Regions from separate parts of the Dyella sp. SYSU CM1112 genome, predicted to be linked through region 3. Evidence: predicted binding sites of a transcription regulator. Region 3 holds the regulator's gene; each other region holds the start of a gene.
What was found. Region 3 encodes HrcA, which represses chaperone genes, less so after heat shock. Its sites were predicted from a motif close to TTNGCACTCNNNNNNNNNGAGTGCNAA; they were not measured.

Region 1 (8,000 bases), on a different contig from region 3:
CAGGGTCAGTTCATCGAAATACACAGTAGCGTTACCGAAGTGCGCGTCCTGGTGCGTCGTGCCTGCGGGCCATGCTGGCGACAGCGAAAGCTGTGGCGCATTTTTCAACCCGAGTTGCGTCTGGTCGCGATACAGGTAGTAGCCCTTGGCAATCGTCCAGCGCAACAGCAGGTGATGGGTGTCCTGCGCAATCGCGTCGAAGCGAAACGCCTGTTCCGCGGGTAACGGGGTGTTGCTGTCGCCTCCAAGCGATGATGGACGCGAGTCCAACAGTGCCTGCAGTTTGTTCGACGGTTGGATGGCCGCGGCGGGCAATCGCAGATTGAATTGCTCGGTATGCGGCGGGTAGCAGACTTGCGGATCGGTTTCGTGGCATCCCTGAAAACGCACACTCAATGCGAGCGTCGTGATGCCCGGAGCGACGGTATAGGGAATGGTGGCGTCGACGCTGTGGTGATAGGTCTCCACCGGTCCCAGGTAAGGGTCGGTGTGCTTTTCGCCGTCGGGAAGCTGCGCTTTGCCGAGCGTAACGCCATCGCCACCCTTGAAGGCCATGCGACCGCGATAAAGGTAGTAATCCTGCGCGATGGTCCAGTGCAGCTTCACCACACCCGGTGTGCTGGCGTCGGCGGTGAGCTTGTATGCCTCCGTCACGGGCAGCAGGCTGGCGGTATCCTGCGCGAACGCTTGCACGCCAACCATCAGGACAAATAAAACGAACAGCACTTTGGCGGCGACACGGCCGTTACGAAGCGAACGCATTCCAACTCCAGCGTATTGAGATCGCGCGGGGCGAATGATGGGAATTATGACCCAGCCCGCGACAGATGCCGGAGTGGGGGTTATTCAGGCTTTTTCGACAGCGTCGATAGCTGAAGGTGCAGCCACGCGTGGCTTCAGCATACCGGTGGTCAGTGCGACGCCGAATAGGATCACCACGCAGCCGCCGGCCATCGCGAGGGTGACTGCTTCGTTCAAGAACATGGCTCCCCAGATCACGCCGAAGACCGGGATCAGATACAGCACGGCCATCGCACGGGTCGAACCGACGCGCGCGAGCAGCCGGTAAAACAGCGCGTACGCGAGCGTGGTGCAACCTGCGGCCAAGCCGAACATGGCGACCCAGGCTTGCGGTGTGGGTGCCTTGGCCGGCCACAACCAGATCGTGAAAGGCAGCAGCATGATGGCGGAGGCGATCTGACTGCCGATAGCGACGGTCATTGGCGCCACGCTCTGGACACGTCGATGGCTGTAATGCGCGCCGAAGGTGTAGCAAACGTTTGCCCCGACACAGGCAGCCATTGCCCAGCCGATGGCGCCGCCACCATGTCCAAAACCCATGGTGCCGCCGATCAGCCATGCCACGCCGGCCATGCCGACGATCAAGCCCATGGCGCGCGTGGTGCCCAAGCGTTCTCCCAGCCAAAGCCAGCCGGATGCCGCCACCAATAGCGGCGCAATCGCGTCGAAAATGGCCGAAAGCCCGGCAGGAAGACTCTGCGCCGCATAGGAAAACAACACGAACGGTAATGCGGAATTCGCCAGGCCGATCAAGCTGATCGAACGCCAATTCGCGCGCAGCTCCATCCTGCGTTCGCGTGAGGCCAGCCATGGCAGTGAGCAGATCGCGGCACCGATGGCGCGCACGCCCGCGAGGGCCATACCACCGAACTGCGCGGCACCCATGCGCATGAACAGGAACGACGCTCCCCATAGGGCGCCAAGCAACAGCAGTGCGGCGAGATCGGACTTTTTCATGGCGAAGGTCGGAATGGGAGCCTATAAACAAGCGTAAGGCGACGCAGTGACAGAACCTGTCAGCAGCTTTGAGCAACCGCTGCGGCGCATGATTAAGCGCCGTGGCGTGTGCTTGCGTCCTGGCCGAACAGCACCCGTCGTTCTTCTTCTGATATCGCTTGTTTAGGGGCATACACATTCTCGACACCTGCGTAGGTGCGCTTTGTGGCCGGCCGCGTTGCGATGTCTTCAAACCACCGCTTGAGATGGGGGAAAGCGGCCAGCTCCTGTCCATGTACTTCGTGCGGAACGATCCAGGGGTAACAGGCGATGTCAGCAATCGAAAAGTCGCCCGCCATGAAAGGGCGATCCGTCAGCTGCCGGTCAAGCACGCCATACAGGCGCGCGGTCTCGCGGGTGTAGCGGTCGATGGCGTACGGCACCTTTTCCGGCGCGTAGACGTTGAAGTGGCCGATCTGCCCGGCCATCGGGCCCAGGCCGCCTACCTGCCAGAATAACCACTGCAACACCTCGGCACGGCCGCGCGGGTTGCGTGGCAGCAGATGACCGGTCTTCTCGGCGAGATAAAGCAGGATGGCCCCCGACTCGAACAGCGAAATGGGGGAATCGCCATCAACGGGTGCGTGGTCAACGATCGCCGGGATCTTGTTATTGGGTGAAATGGCGAGGAAGGCAGGCTGGAATTGCTCGCCTTTGCTGAGACTTACCGGGATCTCACGGTAAGCCAGCCCGATCTCTTCCAGGAGCAGTTTGATCTTGAGTCCATTGGGTGTCGGGGCAAAGTAAAGGTCGATCATGGTCCGTGTCTCGCTTTGATAATGTCGCCATCCTAGGCGCTATCGGACTAGAGCCACATTGTGAGACATGCCTGATGTGATGCCTGCCCTTAAAAGGGGAAACAGCCTACCGCTCACCTGCGGATCGCACCCAGTCCAGATAAGCCGTGTGCCCGTATTCGACCGGTACGGCAACCAGTTCGGGCAGTTCATAGGGATGCAAGGCTAGAACGCGTTCTTTCAAGGCTTCGAAGCGGGCGACCGTGGTCTTGATGATCAGCAGTTCTTCGGCATCTGTGGTGACATCGCCTTTCCAGCGATAGGTCGATTGAATGCCGGGAATGCGATTGACACAGGCGGCGAGCGATTCGTCCACCACCGACTCGGCCAAGTGCTGCGCACTGGCGGCATCTGGACAGGTGCAGTAGCAGAGCAGAACCGTTTCGGAGGTGGACATGAGACCTCGTCAGGTGGACGTTTCTTTGCGGGACATGAGGCCGTAGTTGCTGAATTTTTCCAACACCTGTGTCACCTCGGTGTCGTTGAGCAACGCCGGTTTGCCGACCTGCAGCGCCAATGCATACTGGCGGGCCAGTGTTTCCACTTCCACGGCTCGCCACATCGCTTGTTCCAGCGTCGCGCCTGCCGCGATCATCCCATGGTTGGCGAGCAAGCAAGCCAGGCGTCCGTGCAATGCCTGTACGACGGCATCGGACAGCTCCTGTGTGCCGTAGGTGTAGTAGCCGGCGCAACGGATCGAATCGCCGCCGCTGACCGCGATCATGTAATGGGCTGCCGGGATATCCATGCGGCACATTGCCAGCGCAGTGCTATAGGGCGGATGGGCATGCACCACGGCATGCACGTCCGGGCGTGCGGCATAGATGTCCCGGTGGAAACGCCACTCACTGGACGGGCGTAGCCCTTCCGCGTGGCGTCCATCCATCGCTACCTGCACCACGGACGCGGGTGTGATCTCTTCGTAGGGCGTGCCGCTGGGGGTGATCAGGAATCCGTCGCCATGGCGCACGCTAAGGTTGCCGGAGGTGCCTTGGCTCAGGCCTGAGGGGGTCAGCTTCAGGCCGTAGCTGACAATCTGCTCGCGTAATGTCTGGTCCCTGCTCACTGCCTGGGTACTCATCTGCGTGATGTGGAAAGCGGGCATCGTCAGCGTTTTGGTCGTCGGTGTCGATCCTTTCCGAATTATCAAACCACGTCGTTTCATTGACGGCCCTTGAAAGCCCTGCCGCTTCCCCCATTAAAACTCGCACGACCCATCCGGCCCCTCTTGCAGGGGTTTTTTTGGTGACTAGAATTGGCACTCACGTACTCCGAGTGCTAACAGCGGTCACCAAGGCCGGCCCGGGGTCATCCACTTTTCAACCCAAGCCATAGCTGGAGTTCATCCCATGAGCAAACTGCGTCCGCTGCACGATCGCGTCATCGTCAAGCGCCTGGAAGAGGAGCGTGTCTCCGCCGGCGGCATCGTCATCCCCGATAGCGCTACCGAAAAGCAGACCCGCGGCAAAGTCATCGCCGCCGGCGAAGGCCGCATCCTGGAAGACGGCAAGGTCCGTCCGATGTCGGTCAAGGCCGGTGAAGTCGTGCTGTTCGGCAAGTATGCCGGCCAGGAAATCAAGATCGACGGCGAAGAGCTGGTCTTCCTGAAGGAAGACGACATCGTCGCGGTGATCGAAGGCTGATTGCCTCTCCCGCCTCTCTTGGCATCCCCATAACTGAATTTGAAGGAATACACCCATGGCAGCTAAAGAAGTCCGCTTCAGTGAAGACGCGCGCTCGCGCATCCTCAAGGGCGTGAATACCCTGGCCAACGCGGTCAAGGTCACGCTGGGCCCGAAGGGCCGCAACGTCGTGCTCCAGAAGAGCTTCGGCGCCCCCACCGTCACCAAGGACGGCGTGTCCGTCGCCAAGGAAATCGAGCTGGCCGATCCGTACGAGAACATGGGCGCCCAGATCGTCAAGGAAGCCGCTTCCAAGACCTCGGATAACGCAGGCGACGGCACCACCACCGCGACCGTGTTGGCCCAGGCGTTCATCCGCGAGGGCATGAAGGCCGTCGCCGCCGGCATCAATCCGATGGATCTGAAGCGCGGCATCGACAAGGCAGTAATCGCCGCTGTCGAAGAGTTGAAGAAGCTCTCCAAGCCGACGGCTGACGACAAGGCCATCGCCCAGGTCGGTACCATCTCCGCCAATTCCGATGTCGCCATCGGCGACATCATTGCCACGGCCATGAAGAAGGTCGGCAAGGAAGGCGTGATCACCGTCGAGGAGGGCTCGGGCCTCGAGAACGAGCTGGACGTGGTGGAAGGCATGCAGTTCGATCGCGGCTATCTCTCCCCGTACTTCATCAACAACCAGCAGAGCCAACAGGTCGAGCTGGAAGACCCGTTCATCCTGCTGTACGACAAGAAGATCTCCAATGTGCGTGAGCTGTTGCCGATCCTCGAAGGCGTGGCCAAGGCCGGCAAGCCGCTGCTGATCGTCGCCGAGGAAGTGGAAGGCGAAGCGCTGGCCACCCTGGTGGTCAACACCATCCGCGGCATCGTCAAGGTTGCCGCCGTGAAGGCGCCGGGCTTCGGTGACCGCCGCAAGGCGATGCTGGAAGACATGGCCATCCTCACCAACGGCCAGGTCATCTCCGAAGAAGTGGGTCTGCAGCTTGAGAAGGCCACCATCCAGGATCTGGGTCGCGCCAAGAAGGTTGTGGTGACCAAGGAAAACACTACCCTGATCGACGGTGCCGGCGAAGCGGAGAAGATCCAGTCGCGCATCAAGCAGATCAAGGCGCAGATCGAGGAGACCTCCTCCGACTACGACCGCGAGAAGCTGCAGGAGCGCGTGGCCAAGCTGGCCGGCGGCGTTGCGGTGATCAAGGTCGGTGCCGCCACCGAAGTCGAAATGAAGGAAAAGAAGGCCCGCGTCGAAGACGCCCTGCACGCCACTCGTGCGGCTGTCGAAGAAGGTGTGGTTCCCGGCGGTGGCGTGGCGCTGATCCGCGCGCTCAAGGCCGTTGACAACCTGAAGGGTGACAACGAAGACCAGAACCTCGGCATCGCCATCACGCGTCGTGCGCTGGAAGCTCCGCTGCGCGAAATCGTGTTCAACGCTGGCGCCGAGCCGTCCGTGATCGTCAACCAGGTCAAGGAAGGCAGTGGCAACTACGGCTACAACGCGGCCACCGGCGAGTTCGGCGACATGGTCGAAATGGGCATCCTGGATCCGACCAAGGTGACTCGTTCTGCGCTGCAGTACGCCTCTTCCGTGGCGGGTCTGGCTATTACCACCGAAGCCATGGTGGCCGAGCTGCCGAAGAAGGAAGAGCACAACCATGCGCCGGCTGGCGGCATGGGTGGCATGGGCGGTATGGACTTCTAAGTCCTGCGCTTTTGCGTAATGTCAAAAGGCCGCGCAACAGGCTGTGCCAACGCTCCAACCTGATGCAGCCAAAGTGGCGTGATTGACAGGCAATGCCCTCGGAACCCCGAGGGCATTGTTGTTATGGGCCATGTGATCGCGAAGGGTGCAGCCAAAGCACACTGTTTCCGTTGTATCTGGAGGACTTGATCCCTGCTGATCATGCCCTTCGAGTAATCCAGGCCTTCGTCGACAAGCTGGACATGAGCGCTCTGGGTTTTTGTCCGCAGTCAGGCTATCAGCACGGGCCGTCCCGGCGATGGCTCAAGCAATCTGCTCAAGCTGCACCTGTATCAACTGCCTGGAGCAGGCGCGTCATCGCGTTGTCTGCCAGTGAGTTCGCTACTGCGCTGCCGGCAATCGGTGGACTGGCCGGCAACTTCTTCGCCGCCTGCTAATGGAATAGGCGGATATGAAGGTAGGCATCCGTTTCGATCTGGCAGAGAATTTTATTTTCATGATTCTCATCCACCGGAACGCCGTCGATAGAAATAAGCTTCTTCACGAACAACATATAAGGAATGGCGTGCTCTCCGAACGTCTTGATGACGAACTCGCTATTGTTGATTGCTTGCCGACTCGTGACGAAGTTGAAGATGCCTTGCGGATAAGTGCCGTTCAAAAAATCAAATGGCTGATTCTCCGGAGTAAAACTCTCGATCCTGAAAGTCGCTTCGGCGGCGCTGAGAGAGAAGCGGCAGCCCTCGTCCAAGGTAATGGTATTGAAGTGCATCTCGGCGCACACGTTGCCGCCGGCATAGATGCTTGATCCGCCGCTGCACATAAGAGACTCACCGTACAGCGAAGCTTCCGCGTCATCTTGCAAATAAAGTTGCGCTTCAAACAATTTCATTCCGCCGCTGGATTTAAGCAATAACCTCGACTGCTCGCTCAAGACGATCGAGCCGCCCGTTCCAAGCCAGTCGTATGCCGTGATGGAAACACTCGCGTTGCCAGATAGAGAGCTTCCATTGACGGGTCCCTCAAATTCATTGCATTCGATATCGACTAAACCACCGTCCTGCACCGTCAGGATCATGGATGCTGACGGCATATCATTGGGTTTGATCTCTATGGACGGCGTATTGCTGGTCGTGAAGGATCCCGTGTCCTGTATTTTCAGCGACAGAGGCGCAAGGACCATCAAATTTGCCGTATCGAGGATCTGGAAACTGGAATCACCCGATACCGTTATGGCTATTTGAGCGGACGGAATACCCGGGTCAGCCGCCAGATCAAAAGTTGGGGATAATGCCTGTCCCGTGTAGGCGCCGTTATAGACGAGCGTACCGTTTTTCAGGGTCATGGCTGTTTCATCAGCTGCCGGTAGGCCGGTATTTTGCCAACCCCACAGAGTGATTCCGTCAGCGAGAATATCCGCATCAGTAACCTGCAGTGTCAAAGTCTGCAATGGAGCATCCAGCACGAAGCTTGTGCCAAGATCTTTGTTGAAGCTGTCCGCCGCGCCGGTCAAGGTGCGGGTAGGTCCGTTATAGACTTGATTGGCACTCGGATCCCACCGAAACGCTGAAGCCGCCATCGTCCTCTCCCACTCAATCTGCTTCCCCCGGATTGCTCTTCAGAATAATCCTCCACGCTTGCTGCTCGATTTTGGACAAGCTCCCAAATAGTTTGCGAAGCAGAACGTTTCCGACCTGAGCTGACTACGCGCTCATCGGCGCTGACGCGACCATGGGTCTTCAAAAAATCGCAAGTTTCCTGCAACAAAAAAACTCCGCTTACGCGGAGCTTTTTATGCGGCACTAAACCGAGGTAGGGCTGTTTTAGCGATGAACGCCCATGATTGCTGCTGGAACGTCTTCCTGTTCGGCTTCCTGTTTCGCTACGGCAGAATTGGGAGGCAACAGGCTGGCTGGCAGCAACTTGTCCAGTTTGCCCTTCATACGCAGGACGGCGACACTTGCCATGTCCTTATCGAACTGCTGCTGTTGCGCGTCGAGGGAGACCGGTGACGCACCGGGCGCGCGAGTCAATTTCGCGAGGGAGGGAGCCAGTACCTGCGTGAGC
Region 2 (8,000 bases), on a different contig from region 3:
CGGCGCCGAAGACTACCGGTGCGAACAGCAGTTTGGCGCCGGCAAACCGTAGACCGCCCACGCCGATGTTCGGAAAGGTATCGGCAGACGTCCGCAAGACGCGCAAGAGGCCAACTACCGGGATGAATAGCGCTAGGACAACGAAGGTGTAGGGGCAGGCGGATGCGATGCGAACCAGACCCAGCATGCGGGGCTTCCAACTAGCGTGAACAGTGGCCGCTATTATTCTTTATCGCTGCATCGCAGCGCCTTTCACTGCGATGAAGATTGTTTAATTCATGAAAGATTTTTAATGAAACAAAAGCCCGTCCTCTTGAAGCACCAGAGGCCGAGCTTGCAAAATCCAGGGTTGCACCCCACGCCTCAAATCCCCCCACAGGGCAGCGCGCTGACTACGTGGTCATGGCGACGCAGGCAGCCCTATTCGCTATGGCGCGACGTTAAGCAGACGGCACGTCATCACCATCCGTGTGCCGGTGTGGTCGCCTTCGATACGCAAATCAAAGTCATGGAGCTTTGCGATCGCGGCCACAATGCTCAAGCCAAGACCATGTCCCGTTGTGCCATTGCGACCGCTATCCCCTCGATAGAATCGCCGCCAGACTGCATGGCGCTGTTCCTCCGGAATGCCTGGGCCGCTGTCCGTGACTTCGATATGCGCAAGTTCTGGGCTTACGCCCACCGCGCTTAGCGCGACCTGACCACCGTTTGGCGTGAATTTGATGGCATTGCTGACCAGATTTCCGATCGCCTCGAACAACAAGTCGGCATCGGCATGTATCACCAGTCCAGGCTCTGCTTGCAACGTGAACTGCAACTGCTGATCTTCAGCCAGGGGGGCGTAGAGCTCGTACACGTGTTGCAGCGTCTGCCCAACATCGACCGCAACAAAACCCTCGCGCCGCCGCCGGTCTTCCAGCTCTGAGATGCGCAGTAGTGCGCGGAATCGCGCAAGCACTTCATCAACGTCGCTGACACACCGGCCAATCAGCGCAGCACGAGGGTCGTCTTCGCTCATTTGCTGCTCGGCCCGATATAGCTGCGAACGCAGGCGCGTGAGTGGAGTGCGCAGATCATGGGCGATGTTGTCGCATACACCTTTGACCTCGCCCATCAATCGCTCAAGCTGGTCCAGCATGTCGTTGACGATGGCCGCGAGCCGATCAAGCTCGTCACCGCGATGACTGACCGGTAGGCGCTGGCGCAGATCCCCCTGCATGATGGGTTGGGTAGCCGATTCGATCTGGCGAATGCGTCGGCGCGGTGCGCGATTGAGGATCAGGCCACCGATCAGGCCCGGCACGAGCGTGAATGAAAGTCCCCACCACAACGCATGCAGGATGATGCCTCCAACCCGGGCAGCAATGCGTGTGGTATGTGCAAGCACCAGCACCTGACCATCTTGTACGTGGGCAGCAATGACCGAAAGTTTTGCGGTGGGGGGTGCAAACGGCCCCGGAACAACTTCTTGAGTTGGCAGCCGTATCGATGAGGGTGAATCCACCTTCAGGCCTGCCGGCATTTGCTGGATGTCGCCGTATTGCCATTTGCCATGCTTATCGAACAGGCCCCATGCGTTGTAGTTCGTGCGTTCCAGAATGACGTAGTCATTCAGCGCAACAAGCATGTGATCTTCATCCAGACTACGGAGATAGCTGATCTGCTGTTTGAGCTGCAGATCGGTACGCGTTTCGAGATAGTGCAGGGTCTCCCAATAAATAGAACCCAACAGGACCATGCCCCATATAACGAAAAACACCCCGTACCCGAGCAAAAGGCGCGACGTGGTGGCACGCCAGTGAATCGAGAGGTTCTTAGCCAAGGCGATATCCCGATCCGCGGACGGTACGGATCAACGACGGCTCGCCCTCCCCGTCGACCTTGCGGCGCAGACGTGCAATGTGCACGTCGATGAGGTTGGTACCGGGATCAAAACGCAAGCCCCATACACTTTCAAAAATCATCGCGCGGGTCAGCACCTGTCCGGGATAGCGCATCAGAAATTCCAGCAGCCGGTATTCGGTGGGTAACAGCGTCAACTCGCGGCTGCCGCGTCGTGCTGTCCGGCTGATCATGTCCAGTTCGAGTTCGGCGACGCGTAGCTTGGTCTGCGCAGGCTGCTCCTGCCGATGGCGGCGCAGAAGCACTTCGATACGAGCCGCCATTTCGTCTGGCGCGAAAGGCTTGGTGAGGTAATCGTCCCCGCCGGCGCGCAGGCCACGCACGCGCTCGTCCACGTCTCCGAGGGCGCTGATCATTAAGACCGGCGTCGCAATGCCTAACTCGCGCAGCTGCTTTACCAGCGTCAAACCATCCATGCCAGGCAGCATGAGGTCGAGCGTAATAGCGTCATAGTGCGGCTCTTGGGCGCGCTGCATACCCTGCGCGCCGTTATGCACGCGATCGGCACTGATACCATGCGCAGCCAATTCCAGCACGATCTCGCGTGCGGTGATTTCGTCGTCTTCGATGACCAGGATGTGAGGCATGGGCGTCCGGGCGTTGCAATCCACGCGGGACTTAAACACAAAACGGCCTCCGCGAGGGAGGCCGTAGGAAAGCTCGTCAGTATCGCTTCAGGCCGCGAACAGACCGCGCATCTTTTTCATCGCGTTGGCCTCGACCTGGCGGATACGCTCGGCAGACACTCCGTACTCATCAGCCAGATCCTGCAGGGTGGCCTTTTCCTCATTCAGCCAACGGCGCTGGATGATGTCGCGCGAACGTTCGTCCAGCTTCTGCAGCGCGGCGGAGAGCGTCTCGAGCTGATTGTCGGACTGGTCGGCATCCGCCACGTTCTCGTAAGGATCGGCACCTTCATCAACCAGGAACGCTTCGGGTGCCGGCTTGGCATCTTCTTCCGCGTCCGCCGGTGCTTCGAAGCCGATGTCACGGCCCGACAGACGCGACTCCATCTCGCGCACCGTCGCCTCCGGCACGCCAAGATCCTTGGCGACCATGCGCACTTCTTCGGCGTTCATCCAGCCGAGGCGCTTCTTGCTCTTGCGCAGATTGAAGAACAGTTTGCGCTGCGCCTTGGTGGTCGCGACCTTGACGATGCGCCAATTGCGCAGGATGAATTCATGCATTTCGGCGCGAATCCAATGCACGGCAAAACTGACGAGGCGTACGCCCTGGTCGGGATCGAAACGCTTGACCGCCTTCATCAGGCCGATGTTGCCTTCCTGAATGAGATCGGAGAGCTGCAAACCGTAGCCGCTGTACCCGCGCGCCACGTGTACCACGAAACGCAGATGCGACATCACTAGCTTGCGAGCAGATGCCAGATCGCTTTCTTGGTGATACCGGCGCGACAGATCCTGCTCTTCCTCTTGGCTGAGCACAGGGATGCGATGGACGGCCGAGATGTAGGCATCCAGACTGCCAACGACGCTGGGAACCGGCAAATTGGCCGTCACCAAGGCTTGGGACATGTTGGAACCTCCTGAAGTGGGGTGAGCTTAGCACTCTGGTAATTAGAGTGCTAAAGGTGCCAGCAAGTTCCGGCGCCTTTTATGTACCGAATAGTACACGAATAGCCAGGCCTTGTCCATGTCCATGGGTGCCAGGGCAAGGGGCTTCAAGCATGACTTTTGGGGAGTGAATGCTGGGTCGGAACCACAGCTTCGGCCGCCCACGGACTCTCAACACTCACCCAGCCGGGCTCGCGGCGGTAAGGACCAATCGATGGGAGCTTGCCCCTGGCCCTGCAAATAACGGTTGGCCGCCGAAAAGTGCCCACAGCCAAGAAACCCACGATGCGCCGACAGTGGCGACGGATGCACTGACTTGAGTACGGCATGGCGGCGGGTATCGATCAACTGACCCTTTCGTTGGGCGTAGGAACCCCACAGCATGAACACCAGACCTTCCCGCTCCCGGTTAAGCGCATCAATGGCTGCGTCGGTGAAACCCTCCCAACCCTTGCCCTGGTGGGAGGCCGGCAGACCGCGCTCGACCGTAAGCACGGCGTTGAGCAAGAGCACGCCCCGATCTGCCCAAGGGGTAAGACACCCATGGTCCGGCGCAGGAATGCCAAGGTCGCGCTCGATCTCCTTGAAGATGTTCACCAGCGAAGGTGGCGGCGGCACGCCCGGCCTCACTGAAAAGCACAGGCCGTGGGCCTGGCCGGGGCCGTGATATGGATCCTGGCCCAGGATCACGACACGCACCGCTTCGAACGGCGTGTGCTTGAACGCATTAAAAATTTCAGGTCCCGGCGGATAGATCACTTTGCCGGCATGCTTTTCGGCCCGGAGAAATTCAGATAGCGCGCGCATTTCCGGACGCTGAAGATAATCGCCAATGCGGCTTTTCCAGGAGGGCTCCAGCTTGATCCGCTCTTCGTCGTTCATCGGTAAAATATGAAATCCATGTTGTTCGATGCCGTCCGCTTCCATCCCGAACACGAATGATAGAGCGAGAGGCCCATCAGGACATGCCTACACTCTCGCGGGCGCGCAGATGCTGCGCTACACGCAGCTGGAATAACAGTTTGGTGACTAGCAATTTTTCCTCAACGGGTTTTTCCACCAAGTCATTGGCGCCTGCACGAATCAGGGCAGCCTGGTTCTCCGGATTCTCATCACCCGTCATGACCAGCACAGGCAATTTTCCCTTGCCATAGTTGAAATCCGAACGGATGAATCGCAACAGGTCACCACCGGTGAGATCGCCCTTGAGGCTGACATCAGTCAATACAACGTCTGCACCTACCCCACCCTGCGCGCGCGCTGTTTCAAGCAGCGTCAACGCGTCCTCCACGCTCACAACGTGGCGGACAGTCAGCCCAATCTTCTCCAGCATGCGGCGTGTGGCAAGCGCAACGACTCGGCTGTCCTCCACATAGAGCACCACTCCGTCAGCAGCACTTTCGGGACGTACATATCCTCGAATGAACTCCGCCAAGGCCTGGAAGCCGAGCGACTTATCGAAATAATCAGTGACATGTTCGCCTAGCGAGCGACGATGCAGGCGATCGTCCACATCGCCTGACACCACGACGATCGGGACATAGATTTGCGGTGCAGATTCGCGCACATAGCGCGCCAGCTCCAAACCATCCATGTCAGGCAAACGCAGTGCGACGGTAATGAAATCGAACACACCGCCAGCCAGCAGTTGATGCGCCTCGGCACCGGTGCCGCATCCCACTACCTCAGCCTGCGGCCACTCTTTTTGCACCACGCGCGCGATCAGCTGACGAACAACCTTGGAACCATCTACCACCAGCACGCGCGGCGCTGTGTTGAGGTCTCGGCTACTGATGCTTGCATTCATCAAAAACCCCACCATCCCGATCAAGCGTGGCTTCCGTGCTCATGCTTCGGCAAGCGCCCCCTGCGCCCGTAGCACATTTGCTTATAGTGCCTCAGGATACCGGCAAAGGGTTGCGAACCGCTTCACTGCCTGTTGCAGCCTGTTACGCCGCTCGGCGTAGCTGCCATGCACTCACCAGGCGCGCCCCCAACCAGCCAAGGAGCGCCGCCGCTACCGGCACAGCCAGCAGCAGCCACGGCGGCAAGCCCCCTACATGTAGCTTCCCTCCGTAAACCTGGCTGAGGCGCGCCACAGGATCAGCCAATGCAGCTTCGATCGCCAACGCGAGCGCAACGGCTAGCACACCGCTAAACAATCCGTACCAGACTCCCGCATAAAGATAAGGGCGACGCACGAAGGCACGACTGGCACCGATCAGTTTCAATACGCCGATTTCCTCGGCACGGCTGGTGATATCCACTCGCACGGTGTTGCCAACTACCAGCAGCACCGCCAGCGCGAACAATCCACCCAAGATGATGACGGCGCGATTACCAACCGCCAGCAAGGCATCCAGACGTTGCCGCCATGTGCCGCTGTCCTGCACCATGTCAACGCCTTGCATGCCGCGAAGGTCATCCACGAGATGGTCTGCAGCGTCGGCAGTAATGCCGTCTTGCGGCTGCACTTCGAGTACATAAGGCAGCGGATTGTCGTCGAGCGCATGCAACGCCGCCGAGAAACCTTGCATCTTGCTCAGCTCATCCATGCCTTGCTGAGGCGACTTGATGGTGACGTGGCTGACTCCGTCATGTTGCCCGATCTGCTTGGCGAGCAGTTGCGCATTGCTGATCACTTGATCAGGTTTGAGGAAGACATTGATTACCTGATTGCGTCCCAGCGCGTCGCCCAGCGACTGCACATTCGAAAGCAGCAGAAAAAACGCCAAGGGCAACGCCAGCGCCAAGCCCATGACTGCGATGGTGAGCAAACTACCCACTGGCTTCGACGCAAGCCGGCGCAAGCTCGCTGCAGCGCTCCAGCCATGATGCTCTCGCCAGCTGGAAACAGGTCTACGATGGCTCCGTTCGCTGCGAGGAGGCGGCGCCGGCTGAGTCTCGGTCGAGGCGCTCATAGCACCTCCTCGGCCGCGACGTCGGCCACGAGACGACCATGATCAAGCACGATCACCCGTTTTTTCATGCGCTTGATCAAGGGCAGATCGTGACTGGCGATCAACACGGTAGTTCCTACCTGCTGAAACTCCGCAAACAAGGCCATGATTTCCACTGCCAGCTGCGGATCAAGATTACCGGTCGGCTCGTCCGCAATCAGCACACTCGGCTTGGCGACAATGGCGCGGGCGATGCCTACGCGCTGCTGCTCACCGGTCGACAACGAAACAGGCAATTGACGCTCATAATCGAGCAGACCCACTTTCTCCAATGCAGCGCGTACCCGGCGCCCGCGCTCCTGCGGCGTGATACCACCAATCACCAGCGGCAATTCGACATTGGCAAAAACAGTACGGTCCATGAGCAGGCGATGATCCTGGAACACCATTCCCAGGCTGCGGCGCAGCTTCGGAATACCACCCTGGCCGATCTTGGAAAGATTCTGCCCATCGAGGGCGATATATCCATGCGAAGGCCGTTCGATCAGCGCCAGCAGTTTGAGCAATGTGCTTTTACCGGCGCCCGAATGCCCCGTCACAAAGGCCATTTCTCCCTTGGCAACCTCGAACGTAAGCTGCGAAAGGGCCTCATGTCCCCCTTCATAACGCTTGCCGACCTGATCGAAGCGGATCACCGCGTTCCCCGTATTTCACCCGAATATGGCGGCAAGGATAAGGGAACGACCGGGGTTATGTGCATCCTCGCCGAATGCATCGTCGTATTTTCCCGGCAATGCGTGCGGAGGTTCAGCGTCCGGTAAACAGCCGCGCCAAGCGTTGGAAGAAACCTTGCTTCTTGGGAGCTGTTTGTTCGCCGGAGGGCGACTGCGCCACAACCTGCCGTGACGGCCGATTATTGCTGGCAGCAGCGGAAGCGTTGACAGCCACGTCGGTCACCGGCCCACTGCCGGAACGGTGACGGCCACGGCCACCCCGACGACGGCGCTTGCCTTGACCGTTCGACACACCCTCCTGCGAAGGTGCCGGGCTTGATGCGGCCTGAATACCACCGCCCGACTTGGGCGCCGCGGATTCCGCACGCGGTGTGCTATGGCGAGGACGACTGTCGCGGCGCTGTTCCTGCGCACCCGGGCGTTCGCCTCTACGTCCACCACCAGCATTGCGACGACGCGACTCTCCGGATTTGGGGCCCTCAGTATTGCGAGGCGTGACCTTGTCGCCGAAGGCTGCACTGTCGGCTGCGGCATCGGCGGCGAATTGTGCATCCACCTGCTTCGGTTCCGGCATCACCAGCAATGCCGGCTCCATCGTCGCCACGGGAATCTTCTGACCGATGTACTCCTCGATATCCGGCAAGGACATCGCGTACAGGTCACAGGCAAAACTGATGGCATCGCCTTCGGCACCGAGACGCGCCGTGCGCCCGATGCGATGCACATAATCTTCCGCATCCTGCGGCAGGTCGTAATTGAATACATGGCTGACCGCCGGAATGTGCAGGCCGCGAGCGGCTACATCCGTGCATACCAGCACGTCGAGCTGACCATCCTGGAACCGCTGCAGCAGCTTCTGGCGCTTGAGCTGCGGCACGTCGCCGGACAAGGCA
Region 3 (8,000 bases):
AGCCCGGCGGCGATCAGTTCGGCACCAATGAGCCAGCCCCAATAGCTCAACGGAGCGAGCAACAGCACGCCGAAACGCAGGCCAAATTGCAAGGTCCAATCGGGCTGGGCGGTGGGCCACAACAGCACCCAGAGCAGGCCGTAGCCGAGGGCGGCAAGCGGGGCGGAGTTGAGCAGGGAAGATTTCAGTCGCATGCGTGGATGTTAGCGAGCGGTGGGCAATTCGTGATGCTTGCAAGCCCGTGTTCTCTTCATTTGGGGGCGATGATGGGACGGAAGGGGTCCTACTGAGAGCAGCAACATTGATGGCTTGAGGTTGCCCAGCGCGGGATGTGGGGGTAAGCACGCACTGCGCGTCGGGATGACTTTTGGGCGGCACTCTCTTTAGTTAAGTGGGATGGGCAGGACAGAAAGTCGCTGCTCCCTTATGTTCCCTCGCCCCTGATAGAGTGACGGCATGCACAGTATCGTTCTGGTAGACGACCACGCCATTGTCCGTGAGGGGTTCAAGCGGCTGATCGAGATGGAGCCTGATCTTGAGGTGGTGGCCGAGTGTCGTAGCGCCGACGATGCGGTGGAGGCGATCAGTCAACGGCGCCCCGATTTGGTGGCGCTGGATCTGTCACTGCCGGATGGCAGCGGTTTGCCCTTGATTGAGCACTTGCGCAGCGTCGCCACTGGCACGCGTATCGTGGTGCTGAGCATGCACGATGGCGAGCCCTATGTATCGGAAGCATTGCGGCGTGGTGCGAGCGGGTACGTGACGAAGGGCGCCGCGCCGGAAGAGTTGATAGCTGGCCTGCGTGCAGTGATGCGTGGTGAGCAGTTCTTGAGTTCGGATTTGCGGCAGCGGCGTGCAGAACGGCCAAACGATACCTTGGATCCGATTGATCGCCTTACTGCGCGTGAACATGAAGTGTTCTTGCTGCTGGCGGCCGGGCGGGCACCGAAGCAGGTGGCTGCCGAGTTGGGCATTGGGCAGAAGACGGTTTACATCCACCGCGCCAGCCTGATGGGCAAATTGGGGGCAGGATCAGAATTGGATCTTTATCGCATCGCCAGCGAGCGCGGGCTGTTGCCGATCCGCTCTTGAGCTGTGCTGGCTTGCTTAGGGCCTGTTGACACTACTGGCGTGGCTCGCGCTGGGAGTTGTTTGCTCGCCAGACCAAGGAAGCGCGAGGCGTGTACGTTGGTCCACAACTGAGCGATGGCGCGGTATGGCGAGCAAACAGACCCAGCCCTTTGGGTTGCTGTTGCGTAGCCGCCATGCGGCAGCGCGGCTTGACCTGGTAGCCAGCCAAGCCTGCGCCACGCTCTACCACCTGACGGCTACGCAACGGCAACGCGTGCTACGCCAGTAGTGTAAACAGGCCCCAGGTGAGGCAAGGGGTTAAGCGCCTTTCTGCGTGGCAGTCGTGCTTGCGAAAGCGAGCATCCAGGGTGTGGTGTAGCGCAAAAGCGAAGATGAATACCCCGCTTTCGCGGGTGTGACGGCGCTCTGTGGATTAGCTCCGTGATGAGAGGCGCTGACTGTTTGTGAGCTCGCCAGCAGTCAAGCTGTTTGCGCCCGTTCGAGCATCTTCTTTGCGTGAGCGCGCGTTTCTCGCGTGATTTCCACGCCGCCCAGCATCCGGGCCAGTTCGTCGCGGCGGCCTTCGGTGTTCAGCACTTCAATGCGTGTATGGGTCGAACCGCCGGAAGCGTGCTTGCTTACGCGCAAATGGGCGTGACCTTGCGCCGCCACTTGCGGAAGATGGGTGACGCATAACACCTGGCAACGCGTGCCGAGCGCGCGCAATTTTTGGCCGACTACTTCGGCGACGGCACCACCGATACCGGTATCGACTTCGTCGAAAACCATGCTGCCGATGGTGTCTTTACCCAAGGTGGCGACTTCGATTGCCAGGCTGATGCGGGCCAATTCGCCGCCCGATGCCACTTTGCGCAAAGGGCGAGGTGGTTGGCCAGGGTTGGCGCTGACCAAGAGTTCGCAGCGTTCGCAGCCTTGTGGATCAGGGTCGCTGTGCTCGGTGGGTTCCAGGGTTACTTGCAGCACCCCACCGGCCATGCCGAGATCGCCCATCAATGCGCTGACTTCCTTGCCAAGTCGCCTGGCGGCGGTCTGGCGCGCCTTGCTCAAGGCTTCGGCGGCTTTGTCGTATTCGTGGCGCAACTGATCGCGTTGCGTTGCAAGTCGCTCCAGTATGTCGCCGGCGTTTTCCAGGTCGGTCAGTTCGGTTTGCAGCGCGGCGCGTTTGTCGTCAAGCTCGGCCGCCGGTAAACGATGCTTGCGGGAAAGTTCGTGCAGCCGAGTCAGGTGCATATCGACTTCGGCAAAACGTTCCGGATCAAGATCGACGTCCTGCGCATAGCGACCCATACCGTCCACCGCTTCGTGAAGCTGGATCTGGGCGTTGTCGAGCAGCTCAAGCAGAGGGGCGAGGCGATCATCCAATGCGGATAGCCTGCTTAGTTCGGCGTGGGCACGTCCGAGTGAACTGCGCAACGCGAATTCGCTGTCGCCATCGAGCAGTTCCACGACGCCGGTGATGCCTTCCGTCAGTTTGCTGGCATTGGCTAGGCGACGATGGCTGTTTTCCAGTTCAGCCAGTTCAGCGGGAGGCAGCGCCCATTTTTCCAATTCGGAGAGTTCGTGCCGCAAGAGTTCGAGCCGCTGCTCGCGGTCTTCGCCACCGCTGAGCTGGCGAATGCGCGCACCGAGTTCGCGCCATTGCAGGGCAAGATCGCGGATCTGTTTGACGCGTACGTCGTTGTCGGCATAGGCGTCGAGCAGGTTCAATTGATGTGCGCGCTCAAGCAGGGCCTGGTGCTCATGCTGTCCGTGGATTTCCACCAGCAGCGTGGCAAGTTCGCCCATCTGGCCAATGGTGGCCGGGCGCCCATTGATCCAGGCGCGTGAACTGCCCTCGGCACGGATGACGCGGCGAAGCTGGCAGGCGCTGTCTTCGTCCAATTCTTCGTGCTTGAGCCACGCCTTCGCTTCGGGAAGATCCGCAAGATCGAATTCGGCGACCAGTTCCGCGCGATCGCTACCTGCACGGACGATGCCGCTGTCAGCGCGCGCACCTGCAAGCAACATCAAGGCGTCGACCAGCAAGGACTTGCCTGCGCCGGTCTCTCCGCTGACGACGGTCAAGCCTGGGCCGAAAGTAATGTCGGCTTCTTCGACGACGGCGAGATGGCGGACGTAAAGGGAGGTGAGCATGGCGCAGGGCGGCAGTGGTTCGTGGAATTGTAAGGTGAGGAACGGACGGTGAGTAGCAAGATGACGGGTGATGGGGCGGGGCGGAGCGTTCAAGCTAAATCGTGAGGCGGACTGGCCGATGAGAAGGAGGGCAGAGGGGACCAGTGCTTGGGCTGCCGGTGCCCGGCTCCCCCTTGTCCGGCCCCTTTCTTGCATTCTTTCTCGGCAAACCTTATTTCTTAGCCGTCTCATGGATTGCCACAGCGAATGTCTTCCCACCACGGTCATGAACTCGATATACGCGCACGGCGGCTGCTGAGGACGCTGATCGCGCATTATCTGACCGATGGAGAGCCTGTCGGGTCACGCACGTTATCGCGTTCGTCCGGCCTTGATGTGAGCCCGGCGACGATCCGTAACGTCATGGCTGACCTGGAGGAGGCCGGGCTGATTGCTTCGCCGCATACGTCGGCGGGGCGCATCCCGACTCCGCGCGGCCTGCGATTGTTCGTGGACAGCCTGATTGAACTGCAACCGCTGCCGCGCGACGAGATGGTACGTCTGCAGCGCGAACTGCCCCCAGGACCGACGACGGTACGCGATCTGGTGGGCAATGCCTCGGTGCTGCTGTCTGCGATGACGCATTTCGCGGGGGTGGTAACGGTGCCGCGCCAAACCGATTTTCCCCTGCGCCACATTGATTTTGTAGCTTTGCCAGACGCGCGCGTACTGGTGATCCTGGTGTTTTCCGACAATCAGGTGCAGAACCGCGTGATCCAGCTTGCCAAGTCGTTGGACGGAAAGGAGCTGGAGCAGGCGGCCAATTACATCAACGAGCATTTCGTGGGTTTGCGCGTTGACGATATACGCGCGCACTTGCTGCGTGAATTGCGTGAGGCCAGCAGCGAGCTACATCATTTGCTCTCCAGGGCGGTCGAGTTGGCGGCAGCGTCGTTTGCACCCCAGGACGAAGATGTATTGGTAAGCGGCCAGACCAATTTGATGGCGTACTCGGAACTGGCTGATCTGGATCGGCTGCGCGATCTGTTCGAGGCGTTCCAGAAGAAGAATGAGCTGCTTCAGCTGATGGAGACTTGTGCCAAAGCTCCGGGTGTGCGCTTGTTTATCGGTGAAGAATCGGGTTTTGCTGCGCTGGACGGTTGTAGCGTGGTCACAGCCAGTTATGGGGCGCAGGGACGTTTGTTGGGGGCGGTGGGTGTCATCGGCCCCACCCGGATGGCGTACGAGCGCGTGATTCCCGTGGTGCAGGCCACGGCAGGATTGCTGAGCGAAGCCTTGAATCGCGCCGCTACGGCCTTATAACCGCTGCGGGAGGCGGGTTTACCCGCAAATTTTTCGATTGGTCGGCAGCAATGCCGGCCCAGATGATGTTTGGAGCCATGCATGCATAACAGCGATTCGCCATCGCCGAACGAAACGCCTGTGACGGGCGCGCCTAATCCGCAGAGCGACGAGCTTGAGGCACTCAAGGCCAAGGTGGCCGAGCTGGAAGCGGCCAATAACGAGCTTCGCGAAGTAGTACTGCGTGAAAAGGCCGAGCTGGAAAATCAGCGTCGGCGCTTGCATCGCGACCTGGAACAGGCGCGTCGTTTTGCCAACGAAAAGCTGCTCAATGACTTGCTGCCTGTCTACGATAGCCTGGAGCGCGGCTTGGCGATCGAGGGCGGAGAGATCGCCGCGATGCGTGAAGGCCTCAACCTCACGCTTAAAGAATTGCTGCGTATCGCAGGCAACAACGGGTTGGTTCAGGTGGATCCGATCGATCAACCGCTCGACCCGGAGCGACATCATGCGGTGAGCATGGTCGATGCGCCCGGCAAGGCGCCTGGCACCGTGGTGACGGTGCTGCAAAAAGGCTATGTATTGAACGATCGATTGCTGCGCCCGGCACTGGTGGCCGTGGCCAAGGACGACTGAACGGTACCTGCAATTTCAGTACTGCGGGGTATAGCTGGTATTGAACCACTTTCGCCAGAACCCCATCTGACAAGCATTCGCGGCCGAGGGGCCGCATGCGAGATTCCGGAGCATTGAACATGGGCAAGATCATTGGCATCGACCTGGGCACGACCAACTCGTGTGTGGCCATCATGGATGGCAGTACCACCAAAGTGATCGAAAACGCGGAGGGCGATCGTACGACGCCATCGATCGTTGCGTTCACCAAGGATGGCGAGGTATTGGTCGGCGCCCCCGCTAAGCGTCAGGGCGTGACCAATCCAAAGAACACTTTCTACGCGGTGAAGCGCCTGATCGGTCGCAAGTTCACAGACGCTGAAGTGCAGAAAGACCTTCACATCGTGCCGTACGGCATCGTTGCGCACGATAACGGCGACGCGTGGGTGCAGACGTCCGATGGCAAGAAGATGGCACCGCAGGAGATCTCTGCGAAAGTGCTGATGAAGATGAAGAAGACGGCCGAGGATTACCTTGGCGAGCCGGTAACCGAAGCAGTGATCACCGTGCCGGCTTACTTCAACGATAGCCAGCGCCAGGCAACCAAGGACGCCGGCCGCATTGCGGGTCTGGACGTCAAGCGCATCATCAACGAGCCGACCGCGGCTGCGTTGGCTTATGGTCTGGATAAGAAAGGCGGCGATCGCAAGATCGCGGTGTACGACCTCGGCGGTGGCACGTTCGACGTGTCGATCATCGAAATCGCCGAAGTCGATGGCGAAAAGCAGTTCGAAGTGCTGGCCACCAACGGCGATACCTTCCTGGGTGGTGAGGACTTCGACAAGCGCGTCATCGATTATCTGATCGAAGAGTTCAAGAAGGACCAGGGCATTGACCTGAGCAAGGATCCGTTGGCTTTGCAGCGACTGAAGGATGCGGCCGAGCGTGCCAAGATCGAACTGTCGTCCTCGCATCAGACGGAAGTGAACCTGCCGTACGTCACGGCCGACGCCTCCGGACCGAAGCACCTGAACATCAAGGTGACGCGCGCCAAGCTCGAAGCCCTGGTGGAAGATTTGATTCGTCGCACTATCGAACCGTGCCGTACGGCGCTGAACGATGCGGGCCTGCGCGTTTCCGACGTCAATGAAGTGATTCTGGTCGGTGGCCAGACGCGTATGCCGAAGGTGCAGGAGTCGGTGAAGGATTTCTTCGGCAAGGAGCCGCGCAAGGACGTCAACCCCGACGAAGCGGTTGCTGTCGGCGCGGCCATCCAGGGTGGCGTGCTGGGTGGTTCGGTCAAGGACGTGCTGCTGCTCGATGTGACCCCGCTGTCGCTGGGTATCGAAACGATGGGCGGCGTGATGACCAAGCTGATCGAGAAGAACACCACGGTGCCAACGAAAGCCTCGCAAGTGTTCTCCACGGCCGAAGACAATCAGACCGCTGTGACGGTGCATGTATTGCAAGGTGAGCGTGAGCGCGCCAGCGCGAACAAGTCGCTGGGTAAGTTCGACCTTGCGGGTATCGAGCCCGCTCCGCGCGGCATGCCGCAGGTCGAGGTGACGTTCGACATCGACGCCAACGGCATCCTGCATGTGTCGGCGAAGGACAAGAAAACCGGCAAGGAGCAGCGCATTGAGATCAAGGCCGGCTCCGGTCTGTCGGATGAAGAAATCCAGCGCATGGTCGCGGACGCAGAAGCGAACAAGGAAGAGGACAAGAAGTTCCACGAGCTGGTGGGTACGCGCAACAAGGCCGATCAGTTGGTGCATGCCACGCGCAGTGCGCTCAAGGAGCATGGCGGCAAGGTGCCGGGCGATCAGCTGAGTGCAATCGAGGGCGCGCTGTCCGATCTGGAAAAGGTCAAGGATGGTGATGACAAGGCAGCGATCGAGTCCAAAATCCAGAAGCTGGAACAAGTGGCTCAGTCGTTGTATGCCGCGGCGCAGGGTGGTCAAGCGGATGCAGGAGCACAGCAGCATGGCCCCGGCCCGGGCGGTTCCGCGCAGCCGGACGACGTGGTCGATGCCGAGTTCACCGAAGTGAAGAATGACGGCAAGTCGTCCTGATCATGCGGGAGTTGAACAACGAGCGCCCTGAGGGGCGCTCGTTGCCGTTGGAGGGGAACGATGGACAAGGGGCGGCTAGAAGCCTTCAGTGATGGCGTGCTTGCCATCATCATTACCATCATGGTGCTGGAACTGAAGGTGCCGCATGGCGATGGCTGGGATGTATTGCGAGATCAGTGGCCGGTGTTTCTGAGCTATGTGCTTAGCTTCATCTATGTCGGCATTTACTGGAACAACCACCACCATTTCCTGCATGCTTCCGAAAAGGTCAGCGGCAGTGTGCTCTGGGCCAATCTGCATCTGCTGTTCTGGCTGTCGCTAATGCCGGTTACCACCGGATGGATGGGCGAGAACCACTTTGCCCGGCTTCCCGTGGCAGTCTATGGTTTCGTGCTGCTGATGTGCGCCATGGCCTGGATGCCGTTGCAGTACACCCTGATCCAGGCCAACGGCGGCAAATCTTCTCTGTTGGCCCAGGCAGTAGGCGGTGACTGGAAAGGTAAGCTCGCCGTCGCCATTTACTTGAGTGGCATCCTGCTGGCGTTCGTGGCGCCGTGGGTGTCGTGTTTACTTTATGCCACGGTGGCTGCGATCTGGTTCATTCCCGATCGGCGCATCGAATCGCGGATCAAGCAATGAGCAAGCGTGATTATTACGAAATCCTGGGTGTCGAACGTTCGGTCAGCGAAGCGGACCTGAAAAAATCTTTTCGTCGACTGGCGATGAAATACCATCCGGATCGTTGTCCGGATGATCCGCATGCCCAGGAGAAGTTCAAAGAGGCCAAGGAGGCCTACGACGTTCTGT

Region 1: AC4HNJ_RS11805 (co-chaperone GroES) is a predicted target of HrcA. The motif match lies at 3,850-3,876, and genes of this name have one in related genera.
Region 2: rpoH (RNA polymerase sigma factor RpoH) is a predicted target of HrcA. The motif match lies at 3,462-3,488, and genes of this name have one in related genera.

Annotation. Positions count from the first base shown of each region.
Region 1 covers NZ_JBZEGI010000007.1:73,930-81,929, reverse strand. Annotated here, with positions in the region: gene AC4HNJ_RS11830 (protein-disulfide reductase DsbD family protein) at 1-762, opposite strand, end outside; gene AC4HNJ_RS11825 (DMT family transporter) at 847-1,758, opposite strand; gene AC4HNJ_RS11820 (glutathione binding-like protein) at 1,851-2,555, opposite strand; gene cutA (divalent-cation tolerance protein CutA) at 2,662-2,991, opposite strand; gene AC4HNJ_RS11810 (class II aldolase/adducin family protein) at 3,001-3,699, opposite strand; gene AC4HNJ_RS11805 (co-chaperone GroES) at 3,944-4,237, shown strand; gene groL (chaperonin GroEL) at 4,293-5,933, shown strand; gene AC4HNJ_RS11795 (hypothetical protein) at 6,367-7,512, opposite strand; gene AC4HNJ_RS11790 (LTA synthase family protein) at 7,757-8,000, opposite strand, start outside.
Region 2 covers NZ_JBZEGI010000002.1:413,454-421,453, forward strand. Annotated here, with positions in the region: gene AC4HNJ_RS04875 (hypothetical protein) at 1-187, opposite strand, end outside; gene AC4HNJ_RS04880 (sensor histidine kinase) at 428-1,822, opposite strand; gene AC4HNJ_RS04885 (response regulator transcription factor) at 1,815-2,489, opposite strand; gene rpoH (RNA polymerase sigma factor RpoH) at 2,577-3,434, opposite strand; gene ung (uracil-DNA glycosylase) at 3,645-4,355, opposite strand; gene AC4HNJ_RS04900 (response regulator) at 4,432-5,280, opposite strand; gene ftsX (permease-like cell division protein FtsX) at 5,423-6,394, opposite strand; gene ftsE (cell division ATP-binding protein FtsE) at 6,391-7,068, opposite strand; gene AC4HNJ_RS04915 (DEAD/DEAH box helicase) at 7,181-8,000, opposite strand, start outside.
Region 3 covers NZ_JBZEGI010000016.1:9,089-17,088, reverse strand. Annotated here, with positions in the region: gene AC4HNJ_RS18340 (MASE1 domain-containing sensor histidine kinase) at 1-194, opposite strand, end outside; gene AC4HNJ_RS18335 (response regulator) at 457-1,092, shown strand; gene AC4HNJ_RS18330 (hypothetical protein) at 1,217-1,360, shown strand; gene recN (DNA repair protein RecN) at 1,552-3,225, opposite strand; gene hrcA (heat-inducible transcriptional repressor HrcA) at 3,472-4,527, shown strand; gene grpE (nucleotide exchange factor GrpE) at 4,609-5,142, shown strand; gene dnaK (molecular chaperone DnaK) at 5,262-7,193, shown strand; gene AC4HNJ_RS18305 (TMEM175 family protein) at 7,254-7,832, shown strand; gene dnaJ (molecular chaperone DnaJ) at 7,829-8,000, shown strand, end outside.